2 regions of the Lysinibacillus sp. BF-4 genome follow, and region 2 is predicted to be linked to the other one. Evidence: riboswitches for the same ligand, from Rfam matches in the RefSeq annotation. Region 2 holds a riboswitch; the other holds the start of a gene.
The links. Region 2 has a riboswitch for S-adenosylmethionine ahead of CH76_RS03865 (carboxymuconolactone decarboxylase family protein). Riboswitches for the same ligand answer to the same signal wherever they lie in the genome.
Positions count from the first base shown of each region.

Region 1: linked by a shared signal. The riboswitch ahead of CH76_RS11930 (methionine ABC transporter ATP-binding protein) and the one ahead of CH76_RS03865 (carboxymuconolactone decarboxylase family protein) in region 2 are both predicted to bind S-adenosylmethionine.

Region 1 is NZ_JPUW01000046.1:9,846-14,655, reverse strand. Features, by position in the region: gene CH76_RS11945 (M20 family metallopeptidase) at 1-217, opposite strand, end outside; gene CH76_RS11940 (MetQ/NlpA family ABC transporter substrate-binding protein) at 219-1,085, opposite strand; gene CH76_RS11935 (methionine ABC transporter permease) at 1,101-1,763, opposite strand; gene CH76_RS11930 (methionine ABC transporter ATP-binding protein) at 1,760-2,770, opposite strand; SAM riboswitch class I at 2,878-2,981, opposite strand; gene speB (agmatinase) at 3,064-3,909, opposite strand; gene speE (polyamine aminopropyltransferase) at 3,902-4,750, opposite strand; gene speD (adenosylmethionine decarboxylase) at 4,750-4,810, opposite strand, start outside.
Region 2 is NZ_JPUW01000005.1:68,625-73,434, forward strand. Features, by position in the region: gene CH76_RS03855 (LLM class flavin-dependent oxidoreductase) at 1-1,153, opposite strand, end outside; gene CH76_RS03860 (tautomerase family protein) at 1,359-1,748, shown strand; gene CH76_RS03865 (carboxymuconolactone decarboxylase family protein) at 1,782-2,420, opposite strand; SAM riboswitch class I at 2,501-2,604, opposite strand; gene CH76_RS03870 (hypothetical protein) at 2,664-3,413, opposite strand; gene CH76_RS03875 (hypothetical protein) at 3,597-3,911, opposite strand; gene CH76_RS13455 (transglutaminase domain-containing protein) at 4,113-4,810, opposite strand, start outside.

The DNA of each region.
Region 1 (4,810 bases), on a different contig from region 2:
TGCCACTATCAAAGCTCGCATAAAAGGCTGTTTCGTGCCCTGCTACATTGCTTTCTACTGTAAAACCTGCCTCTGTTAATAACTTAGCTAGGGCTGCGCTAGCAAAATATTCTTCGTTCCCAATTTCAGGTTTAGCATGAATCGCATGACTAGTTGTTAGCCATTTTTCACGACTTTCTTCTATTATATTGTCAATCGTTTGTAAAGTTGTCGGCATATCAATTACCTCCCTGTAGGTCTGTTAAAATTTTCGCTAGTTCTTGTGGTGTACGGTCAATGACAATCGCACCTCCACCAAGCTCTTTGTTTGCTGCTTCGATTACTTTTGGGTCATGGTAAAGTGCTACAATTCGATTTAGCACTTCGTTATCTTTATTAGCCTCACGCGCTGCAAAAACATTAATGTAAGGATCTGCACTATCGCCGTCCTCAATATAAATTGGGTCATCTAATGGATGGAAGCCCGCTTGAACTGCTACACCATTATTAATAAGTGATACTGCTACATCCTCTAGTACACGTGGTGTTTGTTGGGCAACCATCGGTAAAATCTCAAGGTTTTTTGGATTTTCTTTAATATGTGTAGTGTCGCCAAATAATCCTGCGCTAGCATCTAATGTAAGTAAACCTGCTGCCTCTAATAGACGTAAGGCACGCCCCTGATTTGATGGGTCATCCGGAATAGCGATTTTATCGCCATCTTTGATTTCTGAAATATCAGTAATTTTAGTCGAATAAATACCAAGTGGTGCAATAAATGTTGAGCCAATTGGTGTTAAATTTGTTTTGTGCTCTTGTTCAAATTGGCTTAGGAAAGCAATATGTTGGAAGGAATTTAAATCTACATCGCCATCTGCTAATGCTTTGTTAGGTAATGTATAATCCGAAAACTCTTTTAGCTCTACGTCAATGCCTTCTTCTTTAGCTAGGCTCTTTAATACTTCCCACTGTTCACCGTCTGTACCTGTTACGCCAATTACAACCTTTTTGTCATCCTCCGCTTTTGGTGCGGCATCCCCTTTATTACATGCGGCAAGCACTAAAGCCACTGCCGCTATTACTACTACTAATAGTTGTTTTTTCATTGTTATCTTCTCCTTTTATCTACGTAAAATTTTTCGTGAAATTTTATTACCTAGCCATTGTGACAGCTGTACTAAAATAATTAAAATAACAACTGTTACAACAATTACGCTCGTATCAAAACGCTGATAGCCATGGGTCATTGCGACGTGCCCTAAGCCACCGCCACCTACTGTTCCTGCTACTGCAGAAAAATCAATTAAGCTCACTGTTACAAAAGTTAAACCTAAAATTAATGGTCCTAGTGCCTCTGGAATGAGCACCGTACGAATAATTTGAAACGGACTAGCGCCCATTGCTTCCGCAGCTTCAATGACACCAGGGTCAATACTGATAAGGTTATTTTCCACTACACGCGCTACAACAAATGAGGCTGCAATCGTAATAGGGAAAATCGCTGCTGCTGTACCAATAATTGAACCAACTACGAGGCGGGTTAGTGGCGTTAAGGCCACTAACAAAATAACAAAGGGTATTGGACGAATAATATTAATGCCTAAGTTTAAAATAAAGGATACCCATTTGTTTTCTAAAATACCGCCCTTGCGTGTCACAAATAAAGTTAAGCCGATAATCGTACCAATGATTGTACTAAAGGCTAATGTTGTTAATACCATCGTTAGGGTTTCAAATGTAGCCTCTACAATGCGAGGCCAAAATGTTTGCCAATCTACCTTCATGCGACTTGCACCTCCTTCACCTCTACAATTTGTTGTAATTCTTGTAAGACTTGGGCTACTGCGACTGGCTGACCTTCAAATGAGACGATCAAATTGCCGAAGAAGCGTTGCTGTAACTCTTTGACTGTGCCGTAAATAATATTGACATCAACATTATGTTTACGCGTAATCTTGGATAGCAATGGATCACTTGCACGGTCTCCTTTAAAAATAATGCGATACAATTGCGTATCACTCCACTGCCCCAGCAAATGAGCTGATGGTAAATCCTGCTCCGTAGCGCGAATGAAACGCTGTGTAGTAGGATGCTGTGGATTTGAAAATGTTTCGAAGACGGTTCCTGTTTCAATAACCTGCCCTTCTTCCATTACTGCCACGCGATTGCAAATGGCTTCGATAACTTGCATCTCATGTGTGATAAGCAATACCGTAATACCTAGCTCACGGTTAACCTTTTGGATGAGCTGTAAAATATCTGCTGTAGTATTAGGGTCAAGTGCTGACGTAGCTTCATCACAAATTAAGATGCTTGGTGACGTTGCTAGTGCTCTTGCTATACCTACACGTTGCTTTTGCCCACCCGACAATTGCTCTGGGTAATGCTTGGCCTTTTCTGTTAAACCAACAAAGGTTAGCAACTCATTAACACGGCGTGTTACCTCGCCTTTAGCTACTCCTGCAAGCTGTAGTGGGTAGGCAATATTGCCAAACACAGTGCGTGAGGTAAAGAGATTAAAGTTTTGAAAAATCATACCAATGTCTCGGCGTTGCTCACGCAATTGTTTTTTACTTAGCACTGTAATATCTTGCCCATTAATTGTGACCTTGCCCTCCGTTGGCTCCTCTAGTAAATTGACTAGGCGTAGTAATGTACTCTTACCTGCGCCACTAAAGCCAATAATGCCGAAGATGTCGCCTTGCTCAATTGTTAAGTTAACATCCTTAACGGCTGTAACCTCTCGATCCTTAGTAGTAAATGTTTTAGTAACATTATGAAATGTAATCATATAGCTGCTCCCTTCTCATATCAGTAGGAGAAAGAAAAAAATCCTTCTTTCTCCCATCTATGAAAAGATGGAAAAAAGAAGGATTCAGAAAATATACCGAACCACTCTTCTCATCTTTCAAACATAGACGTTTGCAGGATTTGGCACAGTGTTAAGAAAACCTGTTGCCGAGATGTCATAGGGCCTGTCCCTCGATCTCTCTCGATAAGAAATTGTGTTGTTATTTAGTTTTTTAAGTTGAGTATCACTTTACAGGCTACTGTTTTAGAAGTCAACCGTTTTTTGAAAACTTTTTATTTTGTAATTGTTAACAGCATCTCACGAATTGTTTTGCAGGCTACGGCTGTAGATGCACCAGACACATCATATTGTGGTGACAATTCCACCACATCTGCAGATACAATATGATTAAGTTGTTGAAATAATTTTATTGCTGCTAACAGCTCTGTATAGCTGATGCCACCTGGCTCAGGCGTACCTGTACCAGGAAAAACAGCAGGGTCTAATACATCTAAATCAATCGTAATGTAAACAGGCTTATCCTTCAATTGCTCAATCGTTTTGGCTAAAGTTGTTAACGTAAATTTTTCGAGATGTGTGTGCGTCTTCGCCCACTCAAACTCCTCACGTGTACCTGAACGAATGCCAAATTGAAAAATACGACCATCGCCTAAAAAATCATGGCAGCGACGAATTACTGAAGCATGTGACAATGGCTCACCCATATAATCATCACGCAAATCCGTATGCGCGTCCAAATGAATCACATGAAGTTCAGGATATTTTTCGTAGGCCGCTTCAATCGCAGGTAGGCTTACTAAATGTTCGCCGCCTACCATATAAAACATTTTATTAGCTGCTAGCACCTCTGTACAATAATCTTTAATTTGCGTCATCACTGCTTGCGTATTACCAAATGGCAGCTCTAAATCGCCACCATCACAAATCGCTACATCTTCTAAATCTGCATCCAAATAAGGCGAGTAGGTTTCAAGCCCATAAGAATCAGGTCTAATCGCTTGCATCGCAAAGCGCGTGCCTGGGCGAAAGCTCGTTGTACCATCAAAAGGTACACCAAATAATATTGTCTGTGCTTCTTCAAATGAAGCGTCACACCCAATAAAGTTTAAATTATTCATGCCCTAACTTCTCCCTTACATAGCTCGGTAATGCAAAGGCACCACGGTGTAAATCCGTATTATAATACTTTGTTTGTAACCCGTAGCTCTGCCATTGTTGCTCATCAATTTGCAGTGGGCTTAATGACTTTGAAGCAAAGCCAAATAGCCAGTGACCTGATGGATACGTTGGCATGTGGTATTGGTAAACATGTGTAATTGGGAAGATAGCCTTAATTTTGTGATGTGCTTTTTTCATATTTTCGGCATACTCTGCAAAGTAAGGTGACTCATGTTGATTAATCAAAATACCATCATCTGTTAACACACGGTGGCACTCCTCATAAAAGGCTGTAGTAAATAAACCCTCACCTACTGAGATAGGATCAGTAGAGTCTACTAAAATTAAATCAAAAGATTTATCTGCCGCATTTTTCACATAGGCTAGCCCATCTTCAAAGTGTAGCGTCATGCGTGGGTCTTCCTCTACGCCTGCTGCTGTAACAGGTAGGTACTGCTGGCTCAAACGAAAAACACGTTCATCAATCTCTGCCATTACAACATTTTCGACAAAGCCATAGCGTAATACTTCACGCGCTGTACCGCCATCACCACCACCAATAATTAGTACATTTTTGATATTCGGATTTGTTGCCATCGCAGGATGCACAATCATATCATGGTAAATAAATTCGTCTTTTTCGTTAACCATCATTAGCCCATCTAGCGTAAAGAACGTGCCAAACTCCTTACCTTGGTAAAAATCAATTTTTTGAAACGGTGTTTGCTCTGTGTGTAAATGTGCATCATAAGCAATCGAAAATTTACACTCGTCACTCCAGTCCTCGGTATACCACTTCATTACATAACGCCCTCCAGTTGTACCTTAACTTGAATGTTTTTGATTTCCTGCTCTGCATGT
Region 2 (4,810 bases):
CTAAGCGGTCTGCAATTTGTGAAGGTGTACCTACTATAATCTCTGAGCCATTCGTTAAGCCGTGATATAACACAGCGTCACGCACCGTCCAGCGGTAATTAGGATTAGTAGAGGTGTAATTTTGCAAACGACTTTGCATTGCTTGAGATGGCAAGTTTTCGACGTATTGATCAGGATCTAATTTCGAAAAATCTATCCCTGAATGCCCTGACAACAAGGCCGCCGCTCCGTCATAATCCACATAGCGCTTATAATCCTCTAGCTTGGCATAAGCCTCCTCCTCCGTTGCCCCAATGATAGGCACGACAGCCGGAATAATTTTAACATCCTCACGTTTGCGTCCATACTTTGCAAGACGCGCTGTAATATCCGCAATAAATGCCTGCAACTCAGCCACCGCATTTTTTTGGTTTTGCGTATTTGTAAAAATACCCTCCGCATGTTTTGCCGCAAACTCACGACCACGTGGTGAAGCGCCTGCTTGAAATAGTAAAGGCGTACGTTGCTTAGATGGCTCAACTAAGTGCACACCAGGTACAGTAAAGTAATTGCCTTCATGTGCAATTGCCTGTACTTTGTGTGGATTGCTGTAATGCGTCGTCTTCTCGACTGCGCCGTCTTGCCAGCTTTGCTCCCATAATTTATACACGACATCCAAATACTCCTCCGCTCGCTCATAACGCTCATCATGCGGAATTAAACCCGCAAGCCCTAAATTAATCGCTTCGCTCTCTAAATACGAGGTTACAATATTCCAACCAATGCGCCCATCTGTTAAGTGATCTAATGTCGAATACTGGCGCGCCAATTGGTAAGGCGGGATATACGTAGCTGATGCCGTAATCGCAAAGCCTAGACGTTTAGTTGCCGCAGCCATAGCTGATACCGCAAGCAAAGGATCATGTGCTGGTACTTGTACCGCTTGTGCGAGAGCCGCTTCATTACTTGCCTGATAGACATCATAAACGCCAATCACATCCGCTAAAAATAACGCATCAAATTTACCGCGTTCTAATGTCTTTGCTAAATCCGTCCAGTAGGCAAGCGTGCCATGCGCCTCTCCGTTATGTGTGGGGTAGCGCCAAAGCCCTGCTGCGTGTGGCGATACCGAATTTTGTGTAAAACCATTTAAATGAATTTGTTTTTTTGTCATTATTATTTCCTCCTCATTCTTTAGCTGTTGCTAGTTGGGGAAAGCACCATGCCTTAGCTGGTTGCTGTTGAAGTCATTAGCCCCCAAGACTTCCTTCAAACTCACAATAAGGTAAATATTTTTTCTGAATAGTAAGTTTTTTCTTGCTATAAAGCCTACTTATCTACTACACTATGAGTATCACATAGATGAGGAGTAGATTAAGATGCCACTTATTAAATTTGATATAATTGAGGGTCGCTCACCTGAGCAACTACAAACATTACTTGATGCCGCTCACGAAGCAATGGTCAATGCCTTTCAAGTGCCTGCGCGTGACCGCTACCAAATTGTGCACCAACACCCTGCTAACGAAATGATTATCGAGGACACAGGGCTTGGCTTTACACGCACAAAGGATGTTGTTGTATTAACTGTCACTAGCCGTCCTCGCACAGCTGAGCAAAAGCAAGCCTTTTACCAACAAACGGTTGAGGCCCTGCATACTAAATGCGGCATTGACCCACAAGACATCATGATTTCCATCGTTACCAATCGTGACGAAGACTGGAGCTTTGGTGTAGGCGAAGCACAGTTTTTAACCGGCAAACTATAACGTACTGAGCATAGGCCTAGCGCTTATGCTTTTTTATTGAAAAGCATTTAGCACGTTAATGCTGTGAGCAAAAGCGCTCCCTGCATTCAAAGCACTCGCTACAAAAACAGTTTCGGCTAACTCCTCTGCTGTAACGCCCTGCGCCTTTGCATTCGTTACATGTAGCTCAATGCAGTATGGGCAACCTGTAATATGAGCAATAGCTACCGCAATAATTTCTTTTTCTTTTGCTGTTAATACGCCTGGTGCTACTGCCTCATTAGAAAAATTAATAAACGTAGTAAAAGCTTCTGGTGCTAGCTTTTGTAAAGCGCCTGTCTTTGCAAAATAGGCCTTTTCATAAAGCCCTTCGTCCGTTGCACCTTCATAAGCACGCAAGCTGTTAGCGCTATGAGCAAAGGCACTACCTGCTTTTAAGGCTGTCGCTACAAAAATGGCTTCTGCCGCTTCTTCCTTAGTCACGCCTGCTTGCTGAGCTGCGCCTGTATGGATTTCGATGCAGTACGGGCAACCTGTTACAGTTGCACTGGCAATAGCAATCGTTTCTTTTAGTTTGGCTGATAGTGCGCCGTCTTTAAATACTGCCGCATTCCACTTATGAAACGCTTGATTAGGGCGCTGTGCTAATTGATTAAGTTGACCTAACTTCGAAATATCTGCTTTGTTATACATAATTAATCTCCTCTCAACAACAAAAGCCCCCCTCTCTTTGAATAGCTCAAAGAAGAGGGAGGCTTTGCTCCGTTTGTTACTCCTCATCTTTCAAGCTTGGCTTGCTGGACTTAGCACCTTTGTGTATACCACCGGTTGCTGCGGGATCATAGGACCAGTTCCTCCCCCGAACTCTTTATAAGGATTTTGTTGTTGATGACTATACTAAACGCTTTAACCTGGTAAGTCAATACGTTTTATTATTTATTCTGAAAATTCTTTTTTATGTTGTGCAATTAATGCTGACTGCCGCGCGATATAACGACGATGCGCTAATGGGTTTGCTTGTAGCTTTTGCCACTGCTCTAGCGCTAACTCAATCGTATCGTTACTGTCCTCACACATTAAGCCTTGGCGTAGTGCCGCTACAATTGTAGGCAGCGCTACTTTTTTAGTAAGCCACTGTGCCTTCTGTGACTCAATATAATGAATCTCACTTACAGTTAACGCCCGACCAAGCGCTTCAATCATAGCTTGGTAAACACGCTTAAGGCGCTCTGTCTCCCACTCAAGCATAGCTGCTTCAGCTACTGCTTGCTGACAGTCAGCTAACGTTTTAGTAAATACCACACCCTCTAAGCAAATCTCATAGCACAGCTCATGTTTAAGTATGGGGCGACGATAACTCGTCACTTCATTTACTTTTGCATCATAAATACAAGTAAAACTAATAGACGAAAAATCATAGCTATGTACGGCAGGTAGCTCGTTTAGCTGATGGGCATAGTCTTCGTGCAAGTGCGCGCCTTGTTGCTGTAGTGCCGTTACTGTAAAACTGCCCGCATCATAATGATGATGGATTTTATAGTAGCGCTGTTGTAATTGCTCATTGCCAGTTAGCGTTAAGCCGACAGCCTCGCTCCAGCTAGTTATGTAATAAATCCGTGTATCTAACGTATTTTGTATTGCGCGCTCTACAGCCGCCAATACATCATTTACTGTTCTATTATTCATTATCTAACCTCCTTCACAATTTATTACTTCCTTCATTATAGAACCTTTGTTCGTATTTTTCAAGCGTGGTGCAATGAAAAAAGAACCTATCTCTTATTATAGGTCCTTCCTCATAAATTAGCTTTCAATTAATTTAAGCTGTATGCAAACTAAAAATACGCGACTCCTAAGAGCCGCGTATTTTTAACGCACGCGTATTGCTACTGTACCCTTATCTTGCGGCACCCACTTGCTATCACGCATCACAAGTATATAGGTCGTAGTGTAATGCCATTTTCCTACTGTTTGGTTGAACTTGAGTGTAAGATCATCGCCATTGTTGAAAAAGCGTTGTGTAATAGCACCATCTTGCCCAGCGCCCATCTTCCACATTACCTCTACAATACCTGAGCCTTCCTTGCCATAATAGGGCGTAGCGATGATATGTGTGTTTTCGAACTTTGCCTTTGTAAAACCTGTCGTAATCGTCACATCCGTATCAGGCTTTTTATCATACACTAAAAAGATGCCGTAATGCTGAGACAGCTCAACTTGTGATGCCTCTTTAATACGTACTACTGGTTCCTTGCTATGCTCGCCTTATGTATTATAACGAGCCTACACTGTACGTGCAGCTTTCACCGCATACAGCGTGCCATCAATCTAGCTATTACTATTTCCCCACAACTATTATACCTATAAGCTGTCGAAAATTTCAATCTAGCGTGCAATGGTAAATTTCATACTTTGCGGCACAAGCTTGTGGTGTGTGCTCGCTACATCATCAAGCATTAAGTAATAGGTCTCGCCCGCTTGGTAAGGCGCTGCTGGACGAATGGTTAAGCTCGTACCTTGATTAACAATGGTCGTCGTAACGCGTTGCCCATACTTATCAAGCACATATACACCACTCACACTAGTAGCTGGATTACTTAATGTTACTGTCCAAACTTTAGTGGCAGGGATATTAGCCATAGCTTGTAATGGCTCAACACCCTTAATTGGGTAACTCATCGGCTCTAATGGTTTTACTACATGTACTTTATACTGTAGGGTTTGCCCTTCAAAGCTCGCTACTACTTCAGCCGCTCCTGCTTGTGAAAAATGCACCATATCATTAGCACGTACTGCACCGCTTAGCTTCCATGCTACTTGCGCTGTAACGTCCTTGCTCGTACCATCATCATAAAGTGCTGTTACGCGAAGTGGTTGCTGTGTACCTAGCACAACCTCAGCAGGTAATGCGGCAACCCACATCAGTTCTGTAACTTTTGGAGGCAATGGTTGCCCTTTATACCCTTTTACGGTCACTGTAATTTCGGTAGTGTTGGGCATACGGTGCGTTCTATAACTATAACTCACACCTTCTTGGTTACCATCCATACTACGAATAATAATATCTCCTGCTGAGCGCTTGC